Regions from separate parts of the Pectobacterium araliae genome, predicted to be linked through region 3. Evidence: predicted binding sites of a transcription regulator. Region 3 holds the regulator's gene; each other region holds the start of a gene.

Region 1 (6,223 bases), 1.6 Mb from region 3:
CTGCCGCATCCACTATCGTGTTACGCAAATGGCCGATGTTTTCGATTTCAACTTCAATGCAGTCACCCGCCTTCATAAACAGCGGCGGATTGCGTTTTTTACCCACGCCGCCCGGCGAACCCGTGATGATCACGTCGCCAGCACTCAACTCAGTGAAGGTACTAATGTATTCAATCAATTCAGCAACTTTGTGGATCATGCTGCTGGTATTGTCGTCCTGCACCATGCGGCCATTCAGATACGTGCGGATCGCCAACACATGCGGGTCGGGAATTTCATCCGTGGTGGTCAGATAAGGGCCGAACGCACCGGTTTTCTGCCAGTTTTTACCGGCGGTAAACCAGCTATGCTGCCAGTCACGCGCAGAGCCATCCATGTAGCAGCTATACCCTGCGACATGAGAAAGTGCGACATCCTGAGAAATATTCTGTCCGCCTTTACCGATAATGACCGCCAGCTCGCCCTCATAATCAAATTCGCTGGAATAATGCGGTTTGATGACGGGTGTCGCGTGTCCGGTTTGCGAATCTGCGAAGCGCACGAATAACGTGGGTGCAGGATTCAGTTCATTAAATTCTTGACGCTTAGCGGCATAATTCATCCCCACGCACAGTATTTTCCCTGGTGCGGTAATAACCGGTAAGAACGTGACATCGGTGACCGCAATATCCGGCGTACTCATACTAAATTCATGTGCGACATGTAATGCATTCTGTGCCAGTAATGCTTTCAGGTCGGGGTAACGGTGGCCAATTTTACCGCCGAGATCGATTAATCCCGTTGGAGTATAAATGCCGTAACTGTCTTTACCGTTATAACGATAGCTTGCAAGTTTCATAATATTTCCTGTGCAAAATAACCCCACGCGCAATGGCGGTTTTATTTCGTTAACTCAACACATTTTTTCAACGTAATACTTATTTTTCTCAGCCTCTTTTTATTTTCTGAATGACATCAGACTAAAAAGTTGGCGAGCACCAGCAGTGAAATCGACACGTTAATCGCGCCGCCGATACGCGTTGCGATCTGCGCAAATGGCATCAGCACCATACGGTTACCCGCGGTCAGAATCGCGACGTCACCCGTACCACCCTGTCCGCTCTGGCAGCAGGAAACAATGGCAACATCAATCGGGTGCATACCGATCTTTTTACCCACCAAGAAACCGGTCCCGACCAACGTCACTACGGTAGAGATAATCACCAGCAGGTTTTGAATCGTGAAGGCGTTGACCAGTTCCTGCCACGGTGTAATCGCCACCCCGACAGCAAACAGAATCGGATACGTCACAGAGGTCTGGAAGAACTTGTAAACAACCTGAGAACCTTCCAACATTTTCGGTGAAACACCATGGGCCAACTTCACCAGCACCGCAGCGAACAGCATGCCAACCGGTGCAGGCAGACCAACCACTTTGTGACCGAGCATACCCACCATATACAGCAGGATTGCTAACAGCGCGCCTGAGGCAATCGTCGTTACGTCTGCTTTGCCACTAAAGCCAGAAGCCGGAGCACTGCTTTCGCCGTTACCCAGGTTATTGCTTTTATTCGGCATCAATTCGCCTTCGCCAGTCAAGTGTGGGTAGCGTTTACCCAGTTGATTCAGAACACCGGCAAGGATAATGGCCGTCAGGCTGCCCAACATCACGATAGGCAAGACACGTCCCAGAGCAACCCCCTGATCCATGTGCAGGATCGTGGCATAGCCGATAGACAGCGGAATAGCACCTTCACCTACCCCACCCGCCATAATTGGCAGAATCAGGAAGAAGAAAATTTGGAACGGATCCAGACCTAGCGCAATACCCACGCCCATCCCCACCAGCATCCCAGCCACTTCACCACACAGCATCGGGAAGAAAATACGCAGGAAGCCCTGAATCAGCGTCTGCCGATTCATACTCATGATGCTGCCGACAATAATGCAGCAGATATAGAGATAAAGAATGTTGGTGCTCTTGTAGAACTTGGTCGTAGATTCCACAACAACATCCGGCAGCAGGCCATAATGCACCATCGCCGAAGGGATGAAGGTTGCACAGATTGCCGCCGCCCCCATCTTGCCGATAATCGGTAGACGCTTGCCAAATTCACCACAGGCAAATCCGAAGAATGCCAGCGTCGCCACCATCACGACGATATCGCTCGGTAACTTACCACTCAGGCAGTCGATGCCGATTAATACCCCCGCCAGCACAAAAAGTGGCACTGGAATAATACCGACTTTGTAGGTATCCAGAACGTGCCACCATTTTTCCTTTAATGAGGCCTTCCCAGCCGCCTCATTATTTACCACAATATATGAATCATCAGTTGTGCTCATAACTTAGTCCCCGTTTTATTTTGTCCGTGCATCATAGGGGGCGGATATCTATTATTATGTGATTCCCTTCAAATTAAAAAATGAGTTTTAAAGGCGTTTATGGTTTTTATGATTTATATTCGATAATCGTTTATTGCGCAGACAGTTAGACGTTTTTCTGTTCAAAATAAACTTTAAGGATTTTATGGTTTTTATGGTGTTTATTTCCTAAAAGTGATTATGTTGATAAAAAGTGATTAAGTTGTTTATTAAAGAAAACGGAGTCGTTTAATTTTATCTATTTATTACTCATACCATATTGGCAACAACAGATTTAAACGTGTTATTGCTCACAACTTTTTTCCTCTCAGTCCAATCTGATTAGCATTCGTGATAAATTCAGTAGCTATTTTTAGTTAACCAGTAGGCTACCCCACATCATGAGAGTGAGACTTTCTTTTCATATCAAATTGTTTATCTATTTGATCGTCTTCTTCTCTTTGTTACTGCTGATGGCAGGTGTTTATTATTATCACGATATCGATAAACAACTCTATTCTGAGCTGGGTACGCGCGCGCAGGTACAGGCCAGAGAGATCGCCATCATCCCATCACTAGTCGAGTCAGTAAAAAATAGAAATATCAAACAGATATATATCCTTGCTCGGCAATTAAAACAACGCAGCGATGCAAGTTATATCGTGATCGGCGATAGTCAAGCGCGCCACCTGTTTCATTCTGAGTATGCGGAGAATGACCAACTCGTCGGCACACAGATGGTCGGCGGAGACAATTTCGATGTATTAGAGGGAAAAAGTGCTATCACGGTGCGCCACGGCAGCATCGGCATCTCACTACGCAGTAAAGCGCCCATCATTGCTGATGGTCAGGTGATCGGCATTGTCTCCGTGGGCTATTTGAAAACTCACATCGATAGCCTGACGTTCAGTAAACTAGCACGTATTCTGCTGGCCATTCTGGCGATGTTTGTCGCGCTGTTTATCTTTTCCTGGTGGTTCTCACGTAATCTGAAAAAACAGATGTTTGGTCTTGAACCCCTTGAGATCCGCATGCTGGTCAGGCAGCAGAAAGCGTTACTCGAATCGATCTACGAAGGGGTCATCGCGATCGACAAACAGCACCGCATTGCCGCCATTAACCATGCTGCCAAAGAAATCCTCGGACTAAATGAACCTTCCTATCTGTTGCGCGGCAAGCCGATTGATACCGTCATTAAACCCGTCCCCTTCTTCTCCGGTGAAGCGATGTGGAACAGCGACACTCACGATGAAATTTGTCGCTTTAATCACGCCACCGTCATCGCCAGCCGGGTGCGGATTATGCTAGAAGATGAGCTTCAAGGCTGGGTCATCAGCTTCCGCAGTAAAAACGATATTCATACACTGAGCATGCAGCTCAGTCAGGTGAAGCGTTACGCGAATAGCCTGCGCATTCTGCGGCATGAGCAGTTGAACTGGACCGCGACGCTGGCTGGGCTGCTGCACCTCAAACGCTATGACGAAGCGATCAAATATATTGAAGCGCAGTCGGAAAGTGCACAGGTGGTGCTGGATTTTGTTTCGCGCCGCTTCTGTTCGCCAGCATTATGCGGGCTGCTGCTAGGCAAGTACGCGACAGCACGAGAAAAAGGCATTGAGATTGTTTTCGACCCACGCTGCCAGCTCACCCATATTCCTGCCGCACTGAGTGAAACGGAGCTGATGTCCATCATTGGTAACTTGCTGGATAACGCGATGGAAGCCACATTGGCCATGGCTACGCCGCATTATCCTGTCGAAATATACATCTATGACAGTGAACAAGAGTTGGTCATTGAAGTCGCGGATCAGGGAACAGGGATCGATCCGGCCATTGCCGATTGCCTGTTTGAAATGGGTGTGACCAGTAAAACGCAAGGTGATCACGGGCTGGGACTGCATCTGGTCGCCAGCTACGTAAACCAGGCTCGGGGAATTATTGAAGTTTCTGCCAACCAGCCGAACGGCAGCATATTTTCCCTATTTATACCGCTATCCTCCAAATAATTTGAGTTGCCGTGTGTTGAACAACGCACAAGCCATTTGGAGAATGACGGGTGTACGGGCACTAGATCTTCTTTATCTTTCAGATACTAACAGGGATTCATACCATGCAGCACACTGAACATTTCGATGTCTTAATCGTTGAAGATGAAAGTAAGCTGGCAAATATTCATGCTGAATTTATTGAAAAAAATTTCAATCTGCGCGTCGTAGGGATTGCCGCTACACTTTTTGAAGCCAAAAAGCTCCTTCAGCAGCACAGGCCTCGCTTAATCCTGCTAGATAATTATTTGCCCGACGGCGAAGGGGTTTCGCTGATTGAAAGCCAACTGCTGAAAGGGATGGACTGCTCCGTCATATTTATTACCGCTGCCAGCGATATGAATACCTGCGCTCAGGCGATTCGCTGTGGGGCTTTTGACTACATAATCAAACCACTCTCTTACCCACGGCTGCGTTCTTCGCTGGAACGCTTTATTCAATTTGTAAAAACCCAGCATACCTACAAAGTTGTCGATCAGCAGAACGTCGATATTCTTTATCAGTTGCAATCGTCCGGCGCTGCGCCCTCTTCGTCAGCAAAAGGTATTGAGGAGAACACACTGGGACTGATCAAACAGATTTTTGCCAATGAGGGAGACGAGACGCTCTATTCTGTCGATGAGATTGTCGAGAAAACCGGGCTAAGTAAAACCACGGCGCGCCGCTACCTCGAGTTCTGCGTCGAGAACCAATTCCTCGATATCGAAATGCGTTACGGCAAAATTGGCCACCCGCGTCGGTTATACCGTATGAAGGGCACCCTGTAGGTGCCGCAGCCCGTACGCTATGACGGTACCATTCGCCGCCATAGCGTATCCGGCAAAGCCAGACGACGGTGTGCGATGAAAAGTAAGATAAAAAAAGTCCGATGAAAGGGTAACGTTATTAACTCATCGTTCCGCGCGCCAGCATTAAGACAAAATTTAACCATTCATTATTTTCATTCCATTTGTATTTCAATATATTTCCAAATTAACCACTTTCTTCCCGATTTTTTAAAGATTAAAAAATAATCACAATTTCCTGTGTTTATTCTGATAACGACCAAAGTAACGCTTATTGGTAATACCCCCCTTACTTGCTGTGCAGTTGTCCAATAGTGAGAGAGAAGCCTCACAAATTATTATTAGTTTCTTCACTCACACTAAAAAAAAGCGTCATAAATCCGATAAGCACTATGGGTCATACCTTATTAGTTTGCTACTTGATACCAGTAATTCATCCCTGGAGAGACAACATGTTCTTAGCCAAAAAAATCAGAAATCTTAAAATATCCCAAAAGCTTTATCTTGGGTTCGGGGTCATCCTGCTACTGGTTATCATTGCATCGCTACTCAGCGCAGGACGCTTCAGGGAAATTCGCGATATCTATGAGAAAACCAATCTTATTTACAACATCAACATCGAAGTCTTTCAGGCCAAAATAAACCGCCTGAAGTATTTTTACTCCTATGATGAAAAATCGCGTGAAACCATGGCGGGCTTTGTTAAACACGCGTCAGAATTAACCACTGAAGCGAAAACGCTCTCATGGAGTCCAGAAGGGGCAACTCTTGTCAACGATCTCGGCCAGCACCTGACCGAATTCCAGAATGCTATCACCGAGATGGGGAAAGCCACGCAGCGCGTGGTAGAAAACCGTGACAAGATCAGTGCCGCCAACGGGCAAAACATTACTGCGAATTTTTACGCCAGACTACGCCAGCAGTCTTCTGATAACGTAACACAGTACCAGACGGAGGATCTGGTCACGCAGGTTGCAGAATTGAAACAGGCTTCGTATGCGTTGCAGCTCAGGCAAAATGCCGATGCCGCGAAGAAGTTCGATGAAGCTT
Region 2 (6,223 bases), 1.9 Mb from region 3:
CCGTGGTGATAAAGACATCTTTACCGTGCACGATATTTTGAAAGATCGGGGAGAAATCTAATGGAGCGCTACCAACAGCTATTTGCACGCCTGTCAGAGAAAAAAGAAGGCGCGTTCGTCCCGTTTGTCACGCTGGGCGATCCATCCCCTGAGCAGTCACTAAAAATTATCGATACGCTGATTGCCGCGGGTGCCGACGCGTTGGAACTGGGCGTGCCCTTTTCTGACCCGCTGGCTGATGGCCCAACCATTCAGGCAGCCAATCTGCGCGCTTTTGCCGCGGGCGTCACGCCAGAGCAATGTTTCGAGATGCTGGCGACCATACGTCAGAAATACCCGGAAATTCCGATTGGCCTGCTGATGTATGCCAATCTGGTTTTCAGCAACGGTATCGATGCATTTTATCAGCGTTGTGCCGAAGTTGGCGTCGACTCGGTTTTAGTGGCGGATGTCCCAGTGGTGGAATCAGCCCCTTTCCGTACGGCAGCGCTACGACACGGTATTGCCCCTATCTTCATTTGCCCACCTAATGCTGATGATGAACTGTTGCGCGAGATCGCCTCTTATAGCCGTGGCTATACCTATCTGGTTTCACGCGCAGGCGTGACCGGAGCAGAAAAGCGCGCCCAACTACCGCTGAATCATCTGATTGCCAAACTGAATGAGTACCATGCCGCCCCACCACTGCAAGGATTTGGCATCTCCGATCCAGCTCAAGTGTGGGAAACATTAGCGTCAGGCGCGGCGGGCGCCATTTCTGGTTCTGCGATCGTGCGGATTATCGAAAAAAATCTGAACCAGCCCAGTCTACTGCTGTCAGAATTACACACTTTTGTGAGTGAAATGAAAGCGGCTACGCATTCATAACGCTTTTCAGGCGCGCGATATGTATTTAGCGCAAGTCATGTCGCGCGCGAATAGTATTTCAAATTATTTCTTATTTAATTAACGGAAAGTACATTCAAGAATTATTTAATTTCCAAATTTCAATAATTGTAAGAAATTTTTTCAAACTGAAATAATTATTTAATTCCTCATCAAATAAATAAATTAATTCCCCATTATTTTTTAATCCGCATAAATCCCACGAATAATCCACGAAGAAAATCACAGAATTGAGATCATTTAAAATTTTCTCTTTTTAAAGATCTTGTTCACATTACTGCGAGATAAAATAAATAGAATGAAATCGCTGAACAAAAGTGGCAGCGCGTTTTTAAATAATAATTCTCTTTGACTTGGGATAATAAAATGAAAGCTAAAATATTGACGATGGTGGTAACTTCCTTAATCAGTTTAAGCTCTATGGCTGTGACCATTGACTATCGCCATGAAATGAAAGATACGGCAAAGAACGATCATAAAGATCGCCTGCTGATGTCCCACCGTTTTGACAACGGTTTTGGCCTGTCAATGGAAGCCAAATGGGGACAATCTGACAACGATAAGACGCCAAATAAACCCTATAACGAGACGGTTAGCACCGGTACTGAAGTGACCGCGAGCTATCAGTACAAGTTCAACAAAACCTTTGGGGTTGAAACTGGTTTGAATATGGTTTCGTCTTCAAAAGACAATAACTATCGTCCTTATGTCAAAGGTACCGCTAACATTACCGATTCACTGTACTACGGTCTGCGCTACCGTGCATCTTACCTGCGTAAAAGTGACAGCATCGGCACTACAGCCCCTTCCGATATGAAAGGCTACACCATCACCAGTACACTGGGTTACAAACTGCCAGCGAATTTTGTCATTGAATACGAATTTGAATACGACAAGAAAACTAAAGCCGGTTCTGTTGGCTACCTCGCTGACAACGAGAACCATGACATGACCCACGATGTGAAATTGGCTTACAAATTCGACAAAAACTGGACACCTTACGTTCAAGTCGGTAACGTTTCTGGTAGCAAATTCACTGACGAGCGTCAAACTCGCTACCGCGTTGGTGTACAATACAATTTCTAATGGCTAACACCATCTAGATAATTGCTGTAATAAAATAGCGTTATTTTTATTGGTTTGTTATTTCCTGTCTCTAAAAACGGCGACGTTATTTACGTCGCCGTTTTTTACATCAAATTAAATTAACAATCAGAAGCGGTAGCCCACGCCAAACATAAAGGCCCATGGATCAAGTTTAGTATGGATATTTTGCTGATCGTTACCGGCTTTAAATTTCACATCGGTATCAATATCCATCCACCATACGGACATATTGACTAACCAATTCTTGTCCAGGTTGTAATCCAACCCTGCCTGCGCGGCAATGCCCCAGGAATTTTTCAGGCTAAGATCGCTCAACCCAGCATTTGTCCCTGTGCTATTAAATTTTTCATCAAAGAACATCGTATAGTTCAAACCAACGCCCAAATAGGGACGTAATTTATCTTGCGCATCACCAAAATAGTATTGTGCTACCAGTGACGGTGGCAGATGCTTAACTTCCGCAATCGTCCCCGTACCCGATGTGCCAACTTTGTGTTTGAACGGCGTTGCGGCGAGCAATTCAACACCAATATTGTCCGTCACCATGTAGCTAAAAGTCAGACCCAGTTGAGTATTGTTGCTAACCTGAAACTCCCCCAGCCCCAGCACGTTGTCCGAGCTTTCAGCAGGACGCACAGTAGCCGTTCCCGCCCGAACAATGAAATCCCCCGCTTGATGAGCCTGCGCAAATGCAGGCATGAGCGCCGCTGCCAACAATAAGAAAGATGTTTTTTTCATTACCCACTCCATTTATAGGGTTTAAATTTCGGGCAAAATATACCCCTAAGTGGGTATTATTGTTTTAAGCCAGATCACATCCTTTAAAGGTTTTACGCCCAAATTGAATTGAATCATTTATCACTAACCAATTAAAATCCATGTAATTGATCCAGATCAAAAACGGTGCGACAAATAAATTGCGTCATTGATGATGAGGAAAATAACAATGAGCAACCCTGTCACATTGATCCTCAACGAAGGGAAAAACAGCATTGCATCGCTAACGGGGTGCCACAGCGCGAATTAACAGGTTACAATCGCGAGTTAAGTTCTTTCTGTCGATTTATCTTTTTCAAGGAGCCTGCATGCCTATCACGGCTAACACGTTGTACCGTGACACAATGAATTTTACCCGTAACCAGTTCATCAGCATCTTAATGATGTCACTGCTGACGGCATTCATTACTGTCATACTGAATCATGCGCTATCGCCTTCTGTAGACGAGTTACGGATTCTGAGCGGTTCCAGCAGCGATCTGTCCTCTTCTGTCGAATCTGGCTTAATGGACTTGATTCAGCAGATGACGCCGGAACAACAAACCGTGTTGCTGAAAATGTCGGCGGCAGGCACCTTTGCTGCGTTAGTAGGTAATGTGCTGCTGACGGGCGGGGTTCTGATGCTGATCCAACTGGTTTCTGACGGACACCGCACCAGCGCGCTGCGCGCCATTGGCGCATCCGCACCTTTTTTATTCCGCCTGCTTTTCCTGATTCTGCTGTGCACGTTGCTCATCCAGCTTGGTATGATGCTGCTGATCATCCCTGGCGTGTTGCTGGCTATTGCGCTGAGCCTGTCACCAGTGATTGTGGTAACGGAAAAAAGTGGGATTTTCAACGCGATTAAAGCAAGTACTAAGCTGGCCTATGGCAACTTACGTGCTACTGCGCCCGCCATCGTGATGTGGCTGCTGGCTAAAATCGTTATTTTGCTGGTCGTGTCAAAGTTACCCATTTCCTCACCCACAGTACTCGGCGTGGTTCTGAACGGCTTGAGCAACTTAATCTCTGCCATCTTGCTCATTTATCTGTTCCGCCTTTATATGTTGCTACGCGCTTAATTACCGTTCCCAGCCTGTGCCACTCCGCGGGTGGCACAGGCTTCGCAGTCCCTTGGCCATTACCGATCCAATCGTAATTTTCTGCAAATTATTACAATATCGCGGGAATGGTGATCCACAATAAAGGATAATGGCTTGCGCTATCGGGTAACTCTTGCGGGTTATGATTACGACACAGTTGAGTGATGGATTGACATAATGAAGCAACTTCTTGATTTTATACCGTTGGTCGTTTTTTTTGCGGCCTATAAACTTTATGACATCTATATCGCATCGGGTGCGCTGATTGCGGCAACGGCGCTGTCACTCGCAGTCACCTGGGTGATATACCGTAAAATAGAGAAAATGACGCTGGTCACCTTTGCGATGGTCGTCGTTTTTGGTTCACTAACGCTAGTGTTCCATAATGATCTGTTTATTAAGTGGAAAGTGACCATCATCTACGCCTTGTTTGCCATTGCTCTGCTGGTTAGCCAGTTTGTCATGAAACAGACACTGATCCAGAAGATGCTGGGTAAAGAGTTGACCTTACCGCAGCCTGTCTGGGGGAAACTGAATTTTGCCTGGGCCATGTTCTTTCTGGTGTGCGGATTAGTTAACATTTATGTTGCTTTCTGGCTACCGCAAAGCGTTTGGGTAAATTTCAAAGTCTTTGGGCTAACCGGTGTAACGCTACTATTTACGCTGGTTTGTGGCGTTTATATTTATCGCCACTTACCTAACGACCAAGCGAAATCAGAAGAAGAAAAAAGCGAGCAACAGTAATCGCTAAACCGAGGCATACGCAATGAGCACACAAAACGTGTTACCACAGGGTGAACTGGTTCTCCGTACGCTAGCAATGCCAGCCGATACCAATGCGAACGGGGATATTTTTGGCGGCTGGTTAATGTCGCAAATGGACATCGGCGGCGCCATTTTAGCGAAGGAAATCGCCGAAGGGCGTGTCGTTACTGTACGGGTTGATGGGATGTCATTCCTAAAACCGGTTGCCGTCGGCGATGTGGTTTGCTGCTATGCGCGTTGCTTACGCACAGGCCGTAGTTCTATCAACGTTAACATTGAAGTATGGGTAAAGAAAGTCTCGTCTGAGCCGATTGGTCAGCGCTATCGGGCCACCGAAGCGTTATTTACCTACGTCGCCGTCGATGAAGAAGGCCATCCACGTGAGCTGCCAGCGGGTAAGAGCAACTTCACACCAAGCGAGTAACACAAGACTGAACGCTTGCTGCATCAACACGATGCTGCCAGCCCTGATTCATTGACGCTATATCGAACTCACGAAAACGGGGCATCGCCAATCAAAGACGATGCCCCGTTTCTTTTTATGTATTGCCACGTATTATTCGACCGCTGCCCCACCGTCAATTTTAAACACGATGGTCACAACCAGATCTTTACCCGGCTTACTTGCTTCGTAACGCCATTTTCGCATCGCCTGTTTGATGTCGCGCTCGAACATATTGCGCGGTTCAGCAGAAAGTACCCGAACGTTGTCAACGCGCCCAGACTCATCCACATCAAACTGCATTTTCACGCGCCCTTCTACGCGTAAAGAAAACGCACGGGCTGGATACTGTGGCTGCGCGCGGCTCAGCGGACGCGGCCCACTCGACTGTGAGCTTGCTGCCGGAGCGGGTGCTTGCTTCACTGGTGCATTATTGACATTGCGCGTCGGCTCTTCGCTGGTAAACGGCGAAGGCGGCTGTTTTTCAACAGTCGGTTCACGTTTAACGGGTTTCGGCTGCTCAACCTTCTTCACGGGCTTAGGCTTAGGCTCCGGTTGCGGCTTGGGCTTTGGTTCGGGTAACGGTATAGCTACCGGCGGTGGCACTGGCTCCGGCTCTGGAATAGGTTCCGGCTCTGGTTCTGGCTGTTTCACTGGTTCGGGTTCCGGGGCAGATTTTGCAGCCGGTGCCGCTTCGTAGGCCGCAGGGTTTACCATCACTACACTGATAGGTTTAGACTCTTGCGGTAATTCGATTGAATTATTAAACGAAGCGTACAGCAAACCTGCAATCAGTGAACCGTGGAAACCAACTGAAAGTATAAATGGCCATGAGTAACGACGAGTCAAAAAAAATTTTTTTTGCGGCATAGTCTGTCTTTATCCTCTTATGCCGCCCAAGTTTAAATGCAAATAGCAATCATATTCAATAACAACCCATGGAATTGTAAAAAAAACAGAAATCGTGGGGGGATTACTCTGGTAAATCAACCTATTGTCCTCGAACAACATCACGTATGATGGTAGAAACACGTTTCTCTTACCCGATAGTGTTTGGTCGTTGGGAAACCTTACCCGGAATCCCGAACGCGAGAATTTACCTTCCTACCCGTGAGGCCACTATGCTCTATGTCATTTATGCCGAAGATAATGTTGATTCCCTAGC
Region 3 (6,223 bases):
GCCACGCCTTCGGGTTCAGGAATTGCAGCAACCACCCCTGATAAAGTCGGATCGGCTGAGGGGGAGCAACAGTCGTTTCCAACTGTTCGTAAGCCGCCGTGGCGATTTTCCACGCCAACCACAGCAGATAGGCACTACCGAGGACTTTCAAAATAAAGTGCAGCGAAGGATAAATCAGAATCAACCCACCGACACCGAATGCGACCAGCAGCAAAATGCTCTGCATCCCCAGCATGATGCCAACCATCAGCCACAGCGAACGCATAAAGCCAAAATTCGCGCCCGAGGTTGTCAACAGCATATTATTCGGCCCCGGCGTAATGGCCGCCACCCACAAAAACCCCAACATCGAAAGAAATAAACTTAGTTCCATTATTTGTGGGCGCTCCTGACCCAAATGTCGTACCAACTGGCAGCATTGAAGCTAACAGTGTGATATTGATCGTACAAGAGCCGACAACAAGATTTTCATATCCTTTATGTATGACCATTTCCGTCCGCTGAGCGGCGCACATAACCCGCATCTGCAAACGCTATTACCGCGCCTGATTCGCCGTCACGCGCAATTCTCGCCAGTCTGGCAAGCGCTCGAATTACCTGATGGTGATTTCGTCGATCTGGCATGGAGCGAAGCCCCTGAACTGGCGCGGCACAAACCGCGCGTGGTGCTGTTCCACGGGCTGGAAGGTAGTTTCCATAGCCCTTACGCCCATGGCCTGCTACATGCCTGTAAACAGCGCGGTTGGCTGGCCGTCATCATGCATTTTCGCGGGTGCAGCGGCAAACCTAACCGAATGAAACGTATTTATCATTCCGGCGAAACCAGCGATGCTTGCTATTTTCTACACTGGATGCAAGAGACGCTGGGCAATGCGCCTACCGCCGCTATCGGCGTTTCTCTCGGCGGCAATATGTTGGCTTACTTACTCGGCCAACAGGGCGAAGCCTGTTCCCTGTCCGCTGCGGTCATTGTTTCCGCCCCTTTGATGCTCGAACCCTGTAGCCGCCGGATGGAACAAGGCTTCTCCCGCGTCTACCAGCACTACCTGTTGCACCTGTTGAAACAAAACGCCAGTCGCAAGCTGGCAGCCTACCCAGACACATTGCCGATTCAGTTGCCGCAATTGAAGCGAATCCGCCAGTTGCGAGAATTTGATGACGTCATTACTTCGCGTATCCACGGCTTTCGTGATGCCGCTGACTACTATCGACGCTGTAGCGCCCTGCCGCTGTTGCCTCAAATACGCAAACCGCTGCTGATCATCCACGCGAAGGACGATCCTTTCATGACGCCAGAGGTCATTCCCGATATAGCGCAGTTACCGTCTACTATTGAGTATCAGCTAACGGAACACGGTGGGCATGTCGGCTTCGTCGGAGGAACGTTGCTGAAACCGGAAATGTGGCTGGAACAGCGCATTCCCCATTGGCTTAGCCCTTTTTTGGACCGCGCCGCCGATTCTTCTTCAGGCACCACTTTTACTCAGAAACCCGTTAACTCAGGAACCCTAGCGTGATTATTCCCTGGCAACAGCTCGATCCAGAAACGCTGGATAACATCATCGAATCTTTCGTGCTGCGCGAAGGCACCGATTACGGCGAACAGGAGCGGTCGCTGGCGCAGAAAGTAGAAGATATACGCCGTCAGCTTCAATCCGGCGAGGTGGTTTTGGTGTGGTCTGAGTTGCATGAAACTCTCAATATTATGCCGCGCAACCATCTCAATGCGGGAGGGCATGCCCCTTATTGAGCATGGCGAAAGGCGTGAAAGAACGCGCCAAACATGCTAACAATGATAACTAATGACGTCTTTTTTGAGGAGTCACGCGCCTTATGTCACATCAGCATCCGATTATTGCGGTTACCGGTTCCAGCGGAGCGGGAACCACGACAACCAGTCTGGCCTTTCGTAAGATTTTCCAGCAGTTTGATCTACGAGCAGCCCAGTTAGAAGGCGACAGCTTTCACCGCTATACCCGCCCGGAAATGGACATGGCGATCCGCAAAGCGCGTGATTTGGGGCGCCATATCAGCTATTTCGGCCCGGAAGCGAATGATTTCAGCCTGCTGGAACAAGCGTTTATCGAATATGGCTTACATGGTCGCGGCCAGACGCGTAAATATCTTCACACCTATGATGAAGCGATTCCCTACAATCAGGTTCCTGGGACATTCACACCGTGGGAACCCATGCCGGAACCCACTGATATTCTGTTCTACGAAGGGCTACATGGTGGTGTGTTCACCGAACAAAACAATGTGGCGCAGCATGTCGACTTGCTCGTCGGCGTTGTGCCGATCGTCAACCTGGAGTGGATTCAAAAGCTGATTCGTGACGTCAATGAGCGCGGTCACTCGCGTGAAGCGGTGATGGATTCCGTCGTCCGCTCGATGGAAGACTACATCACCTATATCACGCCACAGTTCTCTCGCACACACATCAACTTCCAGCGCGTGCCTACCGTGGATACCTCTAACCCGTTTGCCGCTAAGTCTATCCCTTCACTGGACGAAAGCTTCGTCGTCATTCATTTTCAAGGGTTGGATAATATTGATTATCCCTATCTGCTCGCCATGCTACAGGGTTCGTTTATCTCCCACATCAACACGTTAGTCGTTCCTGGCGGGAAGATGGGGCTGGCAATGGAACTCATCATGGCGCCGCTGGTGCAGCGGCTGATAGAAGGGAAAGCCATCGAATAAGCACCGAGATACGCGGGCCGACCACAGGGGTGAGGCCTCCCCATGGGAACCTCCCCCTGTGTTTCCCCTTATAACAGGCTTAAGTGACCAGAATTAGTGCCCAGAGAAAAGGATTAGGCCAGCACTCTAATTTCGTGACTGTGCGTCACCTCAACGGCTTTGCCCAGCATCAATGCCACAGAGCAGTATTTTTCCGCTGACAGGGCAACGGCTCGTTCGACGGCTTTATCGGTCAACCCTTTTCCCGTCACGATAAAATGCAGATTGATATGGGTAAATAAGCGCGGCGCTTCAGAGCGTCGTTCTGAGGTTAATTTCACCTCACAATCCGCCACGTCGTTGCGACCTTTTTGCAGAATCGACACCACATCAATCGCACTGCATCCCCCTACGGACATCAACACCATTTCCATCGGGCTCGGCGCTTTATCGCCGGAATTGCCGTCCATCAATACCTGATGCCCTGATGCGGATTCGCCCAAAAACGTTAAGCCTTCAACCCATTTTACCCGAGCCTGCATAATGCCTCTCCACTAAAAATTTTTTGAAAATTTATACCGTTACTGTACAAAAACCAGCGTTAATCAGAGCTTTGTCATGCTGAAGCGAGACAACACAAGACACATCCTTAAAGCTGTGTTAAAACGAAAATAGAATAGACCTTTTCTGGACAAAGCCAGAAACGAAGAAGATGATGACGTAGCCAGACATACCCAACCACGTTTACGGTGCAGCAAGGCAGTAACCGCAAAATCAAGGGTACAGTGGTTCCAGTATATTCCCTGACGTCATTCTGCCTAGACTGAATTTTATTTTTTTAGCAGTTAAACACGCCGTACAGGGAACTCTGACCCCTGTAATTTGCGCAGTGAATTACAACAGAGGATGATAGCGAATGGTTCTCGGCAAACCGCAGACAGACCCAACTCTCGAATGGTTCCTTTCCCATTGTCATATCCACAAGTATCCATCGAAGAGCACGCTGATTCACCAAGGTGAAAAAGCAGAAACGCTTTACTACATCGTGAAAGGCTCTGTTGCAGTGCTAATCAAAGATGAAGAAGGCAAGGAGATGATTCTTTCCTACCTTAATCAGGGCGATTTTATTGGTGAGCTCGGCCTGTTTGAAGAAGGTCAGGAACGCAGTGCCTGGGTTCGGGCAAAAACCGCCTGTGAAGTGGCTGAAATTTCCTATAAAAAATTCCGCCAGCTTATTCAGGTTAACCCGGATATCCTCATGCGTCTGTCTGCGCAAATGGCAAGCAGACTTCAGGTTACCTCTGAGAAAGTCGGCAACCTCGCCTTCCTTGATGTGACCGGACGTATCGCCCAAACATTACTCAACCTGGCAAAACAACCTGATGCCATGACGCATCCAGATGGCATGCAAATTAAAATTACCCGTCAGGAAATTGGGCAAATCGTTGGCTGCTCGCGTGAAACCGTGGGTCGCATTCTGAAAATGTTAGAAGACCAGAACCTGATCTCTGCGCACGGTAAAACGATTGTCGTTTACGGCACTCGCTAAACCCCTGTCGCTGTACCCTACCAACAAAAAAGCGTGAAGCCTCGGCCTCACGCTTTTTTTATGGCGTGCCATCCGTGGCCGCCACCCTACGTTTTTTATCGCTACTCTTTTAAGCGCGTAACTCAGTTTGCTGCGTTAACGACCTGCGCGACAGCGTTGGCGAACTTCTCCATCCCCTGCGCAATATCGTCTTCATCAATGATCAAAGACGGTACAAAGCGGATGACGTTCGGCCCCGCCATCAGCACCATCAGCCCTTGAGCCGTTGCCGCCGCCAGGAACTCGCCCGCGCGGCCATGCCACTGCGGTTTCAGCTCTGCCCCCAACAGCAGCCCCATCCCGCGAACCTGATCAAATACGCCGTACTGCTGATTGATTTTCTCCAGTTCACTGACAAAACGATCGTGACGATCCGCTACGCCCGATAGCACTTCTGGCGTGTTGATGATATCCAGCGCGGCTTCCGCCACAGCACAAGCCAGCGGGTTGCCGCCATAGGTGGTTCCATGCACCCCAACCGTCATCGCTGAAGCGATCTCTTCCGTCGTCAGCATCGCGCTAATCGGGAAACCACCGCCCAACGCTTTAGCCGTCGTCAGGATGTCCGGCGTAATACCATAGTGCATATAGCTAAATAATTTACCAGTACGTCCCATCCCACTCTGCACTTCATCAAACACCAGCAGCGCTTTATGTTGATCGCACAAGTCACGAACACCCTGCAAAAATTCAGGCGTAGCGGGGGTAATTCCGCCTTCCCCCTGAATGGGTTCGAGTACAACCGCGCAGGTGTGATCGTCCATCACTGCTTTAACGGCAGCGAGATCGTTGAACGGAACGTGCACGATATCGGCAGGCTTAGGCCCGAAGCCATCGGCATACTTAGGCTGTCCGCCAACTGAAACGGTGAACAGCGTCCGGCCATGGAACGCATTGTAGAAGGCGATGATCTTGGTTTTATACGGACTATGGCGTTTAACCGCATAGTAACGCGCCAGCTTAAAGGCGGCTTCGTTAGCCTCTGCACCAGAGTTAACAAAGAACACGCGATCGGCAAAAGTGGCATCGATCAGTTTGCTGGCGAGGCGTAGCGCAGGTTCATTGGTGAAAATATTGCTGGTATGCCACAGTTTTTCGCCCTGCTGCTGTAACGCATTAACCAGCGCAGGATGGCAGTGACCGAGCGCCGTGACCGCGATACCACCGGAGAAATCGATATATTCTCGGCCGTCCTGATCCCAGACACGGCTCCCCTTACCTTTCACGGGTACAAACTTCGCGGGTGCATAAACCGGCAAAATAACCTTATCGTGGGTATCCCGTGTCACTGCTTTCTGCTCTACTGCCATTTGCTGCCTCACTCTGCTGTCCATTACGTCAGAAATGAAAATATAGTCAATAAATATGCATAGAAAATCAATAACAGGCAATATTAAATCAGCCGATGAAGAGAATAACTTTCTACACGATTAAATTTTAAGGAAATTATCCAAAAGCTGATGTCCTTGCTGGCTGAGAATACTCTCAGGATGAAACTGAACCCCTTCCAGCGGCAACGAGCGATGACGGACGCCCATAATTTCGTCACGTTTCCCTTCATATTCGCTCCAGGCCGTGATCTCAAAGCAATCGGGTAGCGAGGCGGCATCAATAATGAGCGAATGATAGCGGGTAACCGTCAAAGGCTGAGCTAGTCCCGCGAAAATCCCCGTATCGCTATGCGCAATTGCTGAGGTTTTCCCGTGCATGACCTGCCGCGCCCGCACCACCCGCGCGCCAAACGCCTGCCCCATCGCCTGATGGCCAAGACACACGCCAAGAATAGGCAACGTATCAGCAAAGTGACGGATAGCCGCCAGTGAAATGCCCGCCTCATCGGGTGTACAGGGGCCCGGAGAAATCACCAACCGCTCGGGCGCCAGCCGTTCAATCTCACGCAGTGTCAGTTCATCATTACGCTTCACCACGACTTCTGCACCAAGCTCACAAAAG

The links. Region 3 encodes CRP, which controls carbon source genes, mostly activating them, when cyclic AMP is high. Its sites were predicted from a motif close to ATGTGANNNNNNTCACAT; they were not measured.
Region 1: a site for CRP is predicted at 2,382-2,399, ahead of AACH44_RS08920 (2-hydroxycarboxylate transporter family protein). Genes of this name have one in related genera too.
Region 2: a site for CRP is predicted at 2,875-2,892, ahead of ompW (outer membrane protein OmpW). Genes of this name have one in related genera too.

The regions. Positions count from the first base shown of each region.
Region 1 covers NZ_AP028908.1:1,961,923-1,968,145, reverse strand. Annotated here, with positions in the region: gene AACH44_RS08925 (fumarylacetoacetate hydrolase family protein) at 1-838, opposite strand, end outside; gene AACH44_RS08920 (2-hydroxycarboxylate transporter family protein) at 955-2,325, opposite strand; gene AACH44_RS08915 (ATP-binding protein) at 2,745-4,349, shown strand; gene AACH44_RS08910 (response regulator) at 4,454-5,155, shown strand; gene AACH44_RS08905 (methyl-accepting chemotaxis protein) at 5,626-6,223, shown strand, end outside.
Region 2 covers NZ_AP028908.1:2,237,128-2,243,350, reverse strand. Annotated here, with positions in the region: gene trpB (tryptophan synthase subunit beta) at 1-61, shown strand, start outside; gene trpA (tryptophan synthase subunit alpha) at 61-867, shown strand; gene AACH44_RS10170 (oligogalacturonate-specific porin KdgM family protein) at 1,252-1,971, shown strand; gene ompW (outer membrane protein OmpW) at 2,098-2,730, opposite strand; gene AACH44_RS10160 (YciC family protein) at 3,078-3,830, shown strand; gene AACH44_RS10155 (septation protein A) at 4,029-4,595, shown strand; gene yciA (acyl-CoA thioester hydrolase YciA) at 4,618-5,040, shown strand; gene tonB (TonB system transport protein TonB) at 5,173-5,928, opposite strand; gene AACH44_RS10140 (YciI family protein) at 6,180-6,223, shown strand, end outside.
Region 3 covers NZ_AP028908.1:356,859-363,081, reverse strand. Annotated here, with positions in the region: gene AACH44_RS01605 (LysE family translocator) at 1-373, opposite strand, end outside; gene AACH44_RS01600 (hydrolase) at 480-1,517, shown strand; gene AACH44_RS01595 (YheU family protein) at 1,514-1,750, shown strand; gene AACH44_RS01590 (phosphoribulokinase) at 1,834-2,703, shown strand; gene AACH44_RS01585 (OsmC family protein) at 2,817-3,224, opposite strand; gene crp (cAMP-activated global transcriptional regulator CRP) at 3,599-4,231, shown strand; gene argD (bifunctional acetylornithine/succinyldiaminopimelate transaminase) at 4,354-5,580, opposite strand; gene AACH44_RS01570 (aminodeoxychorismate synthase component II) at 5,701-6,223, opposite strand, start outside.